Regions from separate parts of the Bacillus hominis genome, predicted to be linked through region 1. Evidence: riboswitches for the same ligand, from Rfam matches in the RefSeq annotation. Region 1 holds a riboswitch; each other region holds the start of a gene.

Region 1 (3,286 bases):
AAAACATCTTTTTTTGTTGCACCATACGTAACTAAAAGCTCCTCCCATTCTTTCTTCGTACTACGCAGTCCGTCATACGTATTTACCGCAATTGGGAAAAACGTAATTAAGACAGTGACAACAACCTTGCTCCAAATGGTATATCCAAACCATAAAACAAATAGTGGCGCAAGTGCTGTAATCGGGATTGTTTGAGAAGCTACTAATAATGGATAAAATGCTCTTTCCATCCACGTATTCGCATTCATTAACATTGCTAGCCCCACACCTAATACGACAGAAATAACAACACCTATTAAAACGACGGATAATGTTGCCGGTAAATGAACCGTAAATAATATATCTTTTAGTTTCCATATCTTCATTACGATTGCAGACGGTGACGGTAAAATGTACATCTCATCTACAATTCTTGCTCCTACTTCCCATAGAGCAAGTAAAACTCCACTTAATATGAGGGCAGGTAATAACTCCTTCAAGCGATTCATCATACGAGTACCTGCCTTTGTAACATACTAAGGAGCTCTTCTTTAAGCGCTAGCACTTCAGGCTTATATAAATCTTTTCTTGTTCGGTTACGATCAAGCGGCACAATTCGCTCAGTTAAAGTTGCTATCGGTTGATTTTCTACAACCAAAATTCGATTAGAAAGAAACAATGCTTCTTCAACATCATGAGTGATAAATAAAATTGTTTTTTCCCACTCTTTCCATTGTTCAAACAACCATTCTTGCAAAGATGCCTTCGTTAAAGCGTCCAATGCACTAAAAGGTTCATCTAACAATAATATCTCCCCACCTGTTAATAAAGTTCGGATAAAAGATACGCGTTGTCTCATACCACCAGATAAATCTTTCGGATATTTTTTCTCGTACCCTTGTAAACCAAATTTATGTAACAGTTCTTTCGCTTTTACTTGCGCTTCTTTCTTCTGTACACCTTGGCACTCTAGCGGCAGGGCCGCATTCTCAATAATCGTCCTCCACGGCAAGAGCATATCTTTTTGGGGCATATACCCTACAGGATGACTCTTTGTTTCTGTCAGCTCTATCTGTCCAGTACTTGCCTCTTCTAAGCCTGTAATAAGGCGAAATAAAGTACTTTTCCCGCATCCACTCGGTCCGATAATACTTACAAACTCTTTATCTTGTATAGAAGCATTTAATTCATCGATGATTGGTTTCTCATCATAATGAAAGGAAACATTATGAAACTGTAGTATGTTCTTGCTCCTCAAAACCCCACATCTCCTTACGATAAGCCATATCCCAGAATAAATATTCAAATCGGCTGGAATATAAGAAAATCTCCTCTAATCGGTCTAGCTCTTTCTCTGACTTTCCAACTGCCATTTCATTTAATAAATCTATTAACCAAATACAAAGGTTACCGTATTCTTCAGAACTATATCCTTGAATCCATTCACCAAAGAACTCATGATCTCTTGCTCCAGGAATATCATTTAAACGCTTTCCAATCTCCCAATAGCTCCACATACATGGAAGTAAAGCTGATATTAATTCTGCAAGTGTGCCATTTTGAGATACAGACATCATGTAATTTGTATATGCTAAATTTTTAGCAGATGGTTTTGCAGATTCCATCTCTCGTGCAGAAATACCAAGTCTTTTTGCATATTGTTTATGAATCGTCATTTCACCATTTAAAATGCCATCAATTTGCTCTGCAAATTTTGCCATAACTTGTGGATTCGTTGCCTTTACAACCCCAATTGCATATAGCTTTGCATAATCTAGCAAATATAAATAATCTTGAATAATATAGTACTGGAATTTGTCTTTTTCCAACGTACCATCCCCCATACCTACTACAAACGGATGATTATGACTTTTCTCCCAAACAGGCTGCACCGTATCAAATAATCTTTCACAAAATTTCATTTATAATTCCCCTTCCTATATATCTATTTATCTCAATAAAAAAACCACTTCTGTGTATAAGAAGTGGTTACAGCAAATAAAATTATAATTTATTCGTTGTTCCACTTCCCTTCGCTAGTATTATCTAGATCAGGTGTTGTAAGGGTTAAGGATTATTCCTCTCTCAGCACATCAAGCACCCCTAGTGGTTTCAATATGAAATTTTTAAATAAAAAAGCCCCGTTTCTATACGCAAAGAAACGGGGACTCATTGTTAGTGTCCGTATTGCTTCCCTACGCTAGCATAATCTAGATCAGGTAATAAAAAGGATCAAAGACTTAAGGTCTTACTCTCAGCTGGCAACACCAGCCCTCCTAGCAAACTATAAAATTATCACTGTCAGTATAACACCGCCATAAGACATCATCAACTGTTTTAATTTTCTTAATTGTGAATTAAATACGAGCGTGTTAAACACATATAAATGCGACCCCACAAATGATATATACAATATTTATATATGAACCTCTCTTCTAACATTATTTATTTTTATTGATTTCATATTACATTTATGTGAATACGACCAATATATTATATCTTTATACTATAATAAAATTACAACTATACAACTAGAGGAGGTCTTTATTACATGAATATGAAAGCTACAGCTTTAACAGCAACTACTATCGCAATTGCTTCTTTACTTCCTTCTATGGGAGAATCCGATATACAAACAGCGGCTGCTAAGCAACCATCTACAGTAAAAACTGGATATGTAAAAATTGACAACGTTGCACTACATCAAAATAACCATGCAGACAGTGCAATAATTGATAACATTCGATTTAATAGCCCGGTTACTATTCTTGAGACAAATCCAGATTGGTATAAAGTATCTGTTAACAACAAAACAGGCTATATGAAAAAAGATGCAATTCTCTTCAAAAAAAATGTTCAACCAAAGAATCAATATATCGTAAATGCCAACGCATTAAACGTTCGTTCTGAACCTAATACAGAGTCTTCTATTCTAGATATATTACCAAATGGTCAATTCATTACCATTCAAGGTGAACAAGGGGATTGGTACAAAATATTACATAACGGTCAAATTGGATACGTACAAAAAACATTTGTATCTAATGGATCCACACCTCTAGTAAAAGGTGTAACTGTACAAGGTTCTCCTTCTTATACTGTTGCAACACCAAAATTAAATGTACGTAGCAACGCTAGTACAAGTAGCACTCTACTTGGCTCATTACAAAGTGGTACACAAGTACAAGTAGTAGAAACGGTAGGTACTTGGTATAAAATTCGTTTTGGCACAGGATACGGATATGTAGCAAAACACTATGTAGTGCAAAATCAAAATCAAGCACAAGCTAAAACAGCTCAACCTTCA
Region 2 (3,286 bases), 300 kb from region 1:
TTTGTAAAGGCATCTTTTACATCAATTTTCTTTTTAATAACTTTGTTGTCATATAAGAAATTCGTGTAATTTGTCCAAACCTCTTCCTTCTGTACTCCCCATGCTTTTGCATCATCTTGATACTTCGTACTTAACCACTTTTGACTTTCTTGTACTAAATCTTTATTTATATCTGGAACGGCTTTAATTAAAATATCAGCAGCTTCTTTCGGTTCTTTAATTGCAAAATTATAACCTTCTGTCGTTGCAGTCATAAACTTTTTCACAAAGTCTTTATCTTGCTTCGTATGTTTTTCACTCGTAATAATAACTGGACTATAGAAATCAAGTGCCGGATCTAAGTCTTTCACCATAATTGTATTTAACTCTTTTCCTTGACGCTTCGCTTCAATTCCATCCCATCCATAATAAATCCATTCAAAGTCTGCATCACGACCGATTGATTTAAAGAAATCTGTTTGTCCAAGAATAATTTTTTCAACTTTATTAAAATCCGCTTGATGTTTATCCATAATCGTCTTTAACGTCGCTTCTTCTGCTGGTCCTCCCCAGCCTCCGTAACGTTTACCTTCAAAATCTTTGGGTGACGTCATATTATCTTTTTTAAGCGATGCAAAAGCTGAAGTGTTATGCTGAATAATCGCTCCTACAGACACAACAGGAATACCTTCCACACGAGCTAACGTTACATTTTCTTGTGCGCTTATTGCGAAATCCGCTTTTCCTGAAGCTATCATTTGCTCCGCTGTTACATTGTCACCTGGTTGGATAATTTCTACATCTAATCCTTGCTTTTTATAATAATCTTTCGTTTGCGCTACATATAAGCCAGTATGATTCGTATTTGGAAACCAATCTAATACTACTTTTACTTTTTCATCTTTACTTGCACTTTCTTCTTTCTTCGCCGGATTACATCCAGCCACACCTACTGCTAATAAAGCAGCTAACATAACTTTTAAACCCTTTTTCATTTTCTGCCGTCCTTTCTATATATCCATGGTGCTGTTATTCTTGCCATAAACTCCACGATAAAATACAGGCATAATGTCACCATGACGATAATCGCTGCAACACCAAATACTCGGGCAGTTAAAAAGGATTTTGTTGCTCTCGTAAGCATAACCCCTAACCCTTCACTTGCACCGAGCCATTCTCCGATAATTGCCCCCATTACGCTATATGTAACTGCAATTTTTAAACCTGAGAAAAAGTATGGAAGTACTGCTGGAAATTTTACTTTCTGATAAATTTGCCACTTCGTTGCCTTCATCGTTTGTAACAACTTCAGCATATTTTTATCTACTGTTTGAAAACCTTCTAAAATGCTAAGCGCAATTGGGAAGAAACAAACGAGTATGACTACCATTACTTTCGGCAACATCCCATATCCAAACCAAATAATAAATAACGGTGCAAGTACAACGATTGGAATTGTTTGCGAAATAACGAGCAACGGGTTTATTAAAATACGAAATAAAGGGATAACGTCCATAAGAATTGCAATACTCGTTCCAAGTAAAATCGCAAAAAACAAGCCAATTATTACTTCCTGTAACGTTTGTGCCAGATTCGGTAGTAATAGGTCTTTCATTCCAATTAATTCTTGAACAATCGCGGAAGGCTTTGGTAAAATCCACGGTTCGATTTTAAATAATGAAACAGATCCTTCCCATATCACAATGAGAAGGATAAGCCAAATTGTTGTAATTATTTTAGATTGCTTCTGGTTTTGCATATTCATCACGGTACTTCCAAACTTTTTCATCTATCGTTACACCAGTGCTTGGACGATAATGGATTTTAATCGACGTAATCACTTCTTCTGCTCCAGCATCGACGCATGCTTGCTGTGCACGTTTAACGACATCAAGAAGTACATCTAATTCTCCTTCCAACGTTGTTTCCATTGCTCCTACTTCATAACGAACTCCCGACTGTTGTACAACTTCAATTGCTTTATCAACAACGGAATACACATCTTTGTTCTTCGCTTGTGGTACTACTGAAAATGACATCGTAACTTGTTGTGACATAATAAAATCCCCCTTAAAAATAAGTTTTCAAAAAAAGAAAAGGCTTTCCTACCATGTAGGAAAGCCTTGTATACAAGTTATTCTATAATAACTTATGCTACATCACTTTAAAGTAACTCCCTACGCTGGCATTATCCAGATCAGGTTGAGGGTCGATGTATACTTACATCCTCTCAGCCAATTGGCTCCCCGGTTCTTAATTCGTTTTCATTGTAGCATGATTTATTTTATTGAACAAACAAAAGCGTACATATCATTTCATTATTTCCGGAAAACATCCAACTTCTTCCTTCTATACTTTTATTTCCTACTCAATTCGAACTAATCCGTATATCGTTCTCTCGTTAAAGCAATCTTGAATTATTAAATGTGAAAAACCTTCTTTTAATAATGCTAAAACTCCCAATACTTTTAATGAATGTCCACCAATTGTAAAGAAATCATCATGTACACCAATCTTTGAGATTCCTAATACATCAATCCAAGCTTTTGCTATTCTTTCTTCAGCTTCATTAGAAGGTGTCTTATATTATGTTATTAACTTTTAAATTCTCCTATTAACTCTTGTAGCTCCTGTGAAAGCCAACTTAAAGAAGTAGCTAATTCTGCTATATCTTGTACAGACATTTCTTGCTCCTTCATACTCGCTTCAACATTATTGCTACTATTTGCATACGTATTTGCAATATGAGATAGTTCATTTACAACTTGAACTATCTTTTGGCTATTTTGCCAAATATCATTTGAATTGCTAGAAACGACTCTAACTTGCTTTGTAACAGATTGTGCTGATTTTGAAATTTTCTCAAAGAAAGCACCGCTACTTTGAACAAGGGTAATTCCAGATTCCACTTCTTTTGAACCTTTCTGCATTGAAACTACAGCCTCTTCTGCTTCAGCCTGTGTCTCTCCTATTAATTTAGCTATATCTTTTGCCGATGCTTCCGTTTTCTCCGCTAATTCACGCACTTCATCTGCGACAACAGCAAATCCTCTTCCAGCTGCTCCAGCACGTGAAGCCTCAATAGAAGCATTTAAAGCTAGTAAGTTCGTTTGATTTGAAATACCTGTAATTACAGTTACAATGTCACTTATTTCTTTTGATCTTGTTTCCAACGAATAAATGATAGAAGATAGATCTTGTACTGCTTTTTGAATTAAACTCATTTGATTAATAATTTGTTCAATAACTCCATTACCCTCCACCGAATGTTGCTCCATACATTCTGAGGTAGTGGAAACTTGTTTCG
Region 3 (3,286 bases), 310 kb from region 1:
TCCGTACAAATTATGAAAGTGCTAAGGCGCCTTGTTGAGGAACTTGGAAAAACAGTTATTATCGTAATTCATGATATAAATTTTGCTTCTTGTTATTCAGACCGTATTGTCGCTTTAAAGGACGGGAAGGTCATGAAAGAAGGTCCAACAAATGAAATTATTGATAAAGCTGTTTTAAAAGATATTTATGATATGGACATCCATATAGAAGAGATATCTGGAAATAACATTTGTATTTACTTTTCATAAGAGAAAGTTATTTTTGATAGTGTAAATGCACTATCGATTTAAATAATTTAAAAAAATTTATTGAGGTGATTGAAGTGAAAAAATTAGCGATGCTACTATTAACTTTCATGCTTGCTATCGTCGCTGTGGCATGTAGCAATAATGCTTCTACTGACAAAAAGACAGAAGCTAGTGAAAGTAAAACGAAAGAGATTACAATTAAACACAAATTAGGTGAAACGAAAGTTAAAACAAACCCTAAAAACGTTGTAGTATTTGACTTCGGTTCATTAGATACATTAGACAAATTAGGTGTAGAAGTAGCTGGTGTTCCACAAAAAAATGTTCCTGAATACCTTTCTAAATACAAAGATAAAAAGTATACAAACGTTGGGGGCTTGAAAGAGCCAGATTTTGAAAAAATTAATGAAATGAACCCAGAATTAATTATCATTTCTGGAAGACAATCAGATTCATATAAAGAATTTGAAAAGATTGCTCCAACTATTTATGTAGAACAAGATACAAAAGATTACATGAAATCATTTAAAGAAAACACAGAAATGTTAGCAAAAATCTTCGATAAAGAAGATGCAGCGAAAAAAGAAATTGCAGCAGTTGAAAAAGATGTTAAAGCATTAAATGAAAAAGCTACGAAAAGCGATAAAAAAGGTTTAATCCTTCTTGCGAATGATGGTCAAGTAAGTGCATACGGTCCGCAATCTCGTTTCGGTATTATTCACGATGTATTTGGTGTAAAACCTGTTGACACAGAACTTAAAGCAGATACACATGGTAATAAAGTTTCATTCGAATATATTCTTGAGAAAAACCCAGATTACATCTTTGTAGTAGATAGAGGCGCTGTTGTTGGCGGAAAATCTTCTGCAAAACAAGTTGTTGAAAACGAAATCGTTAGCAAAACAAATGCTGCGAAAAACGGTAATGTAGTTTACCTTGATGCAAACTACTGGTACCTATCTGGTGGCGGACTTGAGTCTGTATCAGAAATGGTTAAAGAAGTATCAAAAGGTCTAAAATAATTATAAAAAGAGTGATAGGATGAGTTTCCTATCACTCTTTTTATCTCGCTATTTGCGGGAAGTAAAACTCCCACCTCAAAATTCAGCTGGAGCAAAGAAGTTAGGTGGGAGTCTGGCTGCCCGTAACGCCCGATTGGTGAAGGCTAATAATGAACAAAACCCCCACTGATTAAAGTTTCACTTTATATGGAAAAGTAAAGAACTTGTTATTTTACTAGAATAAGAGTAGACTTTGAAGTAGATGAATAATAAACACATGGGAGTTTGTGGATGCAAACTGAGAGTATGACTAATCCGTCATTGACCATTTGAACCTGTTGGATAATGCCAGCGTAGGGAGAGTGTAAAAGCACATGTTCAGGCACTTTGCGTACGCAAAGTGCCTTTTTGTGTATCTCCCATCATTATAGTTAGGAGATGAATTGAATGAATGTACAAGAAATTAGTAAAGTCGTGGAATTGGTGAGAGAGTCTAATCCACTCGTGCATAATATTACAAATATTGTTGTAACGAATTTTACAGCAAACGGATTGTTAGCATTAGGAGCATCGCCTGTAATGGCGTATGCAAAAGAAGAAGTAGCAGAAATGGCTAGCATTGCAGGAGCTCTTGTTTTAAATATGGGTACACTTCGTCCTGAAGAGGTAGAAGCGATGTTACTTGCTGGTAAATCAGCAAATACGAATGATGTACCAGTATTGTTTGATCCAGTTGGGGCAGGAGCAACTTCTTATCGAACAGAAGTTGCGAGATATATTCCAGCTGAAATCGATTTAGCTGTTATCCGCGGAAATGCAGCTGAAATTGCTAATGTTATTAATGAGAAATGGGAAATTAAAGGTGTAGACGTTGGTACTGGAAATGGTAATGTTGTAAATATTGCAAAACAGGCAGCGGATGAATTAAATACAGTTGCGGTAATTACTGGAGAAGAAGATGTTGTTACAGATGGAGAGCGAACTATTCTTATTCGAAATGGCCATCCTATTTTAACGAAAGTTACTGGAACAGGTTGTTTACTAACTTCTGTAATAGGAGCATTTGTAGCGGTAGAAAAGGATTATGTAAAGGCAACAGTAGCCGCATTAACATTCTATGGAGTAGCAGCAGAAATAGCGGCTTCGAAAACAGTAGAGAATGGACCAGGAAGCTTCCAAATTGAATTTTTAAATCAGTTAGCGAATACAACTTCAGATGATATTGAGAAGTATGGAAAGATTGAAGTTATACAGTAAGGAGGGGAACTAGATGTCGCGTATTACAATGGATGAAATGTCTAGGTTATTACCAGTATATTTTATTATGGGAAGTAACAATTGTACGAAGGAGCCACTACAAGTATTGAGAGATGCACTAGAAGGTGGTATAACAATTTTTCAATTTCGTGAAAAGGGAGAAGGGGCTTTAACGGGAGAGAAACGTATTGATTTTGCGAAAGAACTACAATCGCTTTGCAAGGAGTATGGTGTATCATTCATCGTAAATGATGATGTAGAACTAGCTCTCGAGTTAGATGCAGATGGCGTGCATGTTGGACAAGATGATGAAGGAATTACATCTGTTCGTAAAAAAATGGGAGATAAAATTATTGGAGTATCTACACATACAATTGAAGAAGCACGCTGGGCGATTGAAAATGGAGCCGATTATTTAGGAGTTGGTCCAATCTTCCCGACGAGTACGAAAAAAGATACGAAAGCGGTTCAAGGAACGAAAGGTCTAAAGTATTTTAGGGAACAAGAGATTACAATACCGATCGTTGGGATTGGTGGTATTACAATTGAAAATACAGCGTCGGTTATAGAAGCGGGTGCGGATGGTGTTTCAGTTATTTCAGCGATTAGCTTAGCGGAATCTGCGTATGAAAGTACGAAGAAATTAGCTGAGGAAGTAAATAAGAGCTTGTAGAGGCGCAAAATGAGTTATTTCGTTTATCCCGCTATTTACGGGCAGCCCGATTGGTGAGGGCTAATAATCAGTGGGGGATGAACAAAACTCCCACTGATTAAAGTTT

The links. A riboswitch is a leader RNA that binds a small molecule or an ion and turns the genes downstream of it on or off. The one in region 1 is predicted to bind thiamine pyrophosphate.
Region 2: linked by a shared signal. The riboswitch ahead of QUF93_RS04580 (MTH1187 family thiamine-binding protein) and the one ahead of tenA (thiaminase II) in region 1 are both predicted to bind thiamine pyrophosphate.
Region 3: linked by a shared signal. The riboswitch ahead of thiM (hydroxyethylthiazole kinase) and the one ahead of tenA (thiaminase II) in region 1 are both predicted to bind thiamine pyrophosphate.

The regions. Positions count from the first base shown of each region.
Region 1 is NZ_JAUCFS010000005.1:718,824-722,109, reverse strand. Features, by position in the region: gene QUF93_RS06140 (ABC transporter permease) at 1-488, opposite strand, end outside; gene QUF93_RS06135 (ABC transporter ATP-binding protein) at 488-1,237, opposite strand; gene tenA (thiaminase II) at 1,206-1,901, opposite strand; TPP riboswitch at 1,991-2,094, opposite strand; TPP riboswitch at 2,155-2,267, opposite strand; gene QUF93_RS06125 (SH3 domain-containing M23 family metallopeptidase) at 2,531-3,286, shown strand, end outside.
Region 2 is NZ_JAUCFS010000005.1:418,188-421,473, reverse strand. Features, by position in the region: gene QUF93_RS04590 (ABC transporter substrate-binding protein) at 1-974, opposite strand, end outside; gene QUF93_RS04585 (ABC transporter permease) at 971-1,744, opposite strand; gene QUF93_RS04580 (MTH1187 family thiamine-binding protein) at 1,716-2,036, opposite strand; TPP riboswitch at 2,137-2,238, opposite strand; partial or broken gene QUF93_RS04575 (phosphopantetheine-binding protein) at 2,347-2,565, opposite strand; gene QUF93_RS04570 (methyl-accepting chemotaxis protein) at 2,574-3,286, opposite strand, start outside.
Region 3 is NZ_JAUCFS010000005.1:411,984-415,269, forward strand. Features, by position in the region: gene QUF93_RS04545 (iron ABC transporter ATP-binding protein) at 1-249, shown strand, start outside; gene QUF93_RS04550 (siderophore ABC transporter substrate-binding protein) at 324-1,271, shown strand; TPP riboswitch at 1,518-1,627, shown strand; gene thiM (hydroxyethylthiazole kinase) at 1,698-2,507, shown strand; gene thiE (thiamine phosphate synthase) at 2,521-3,180, shown strand.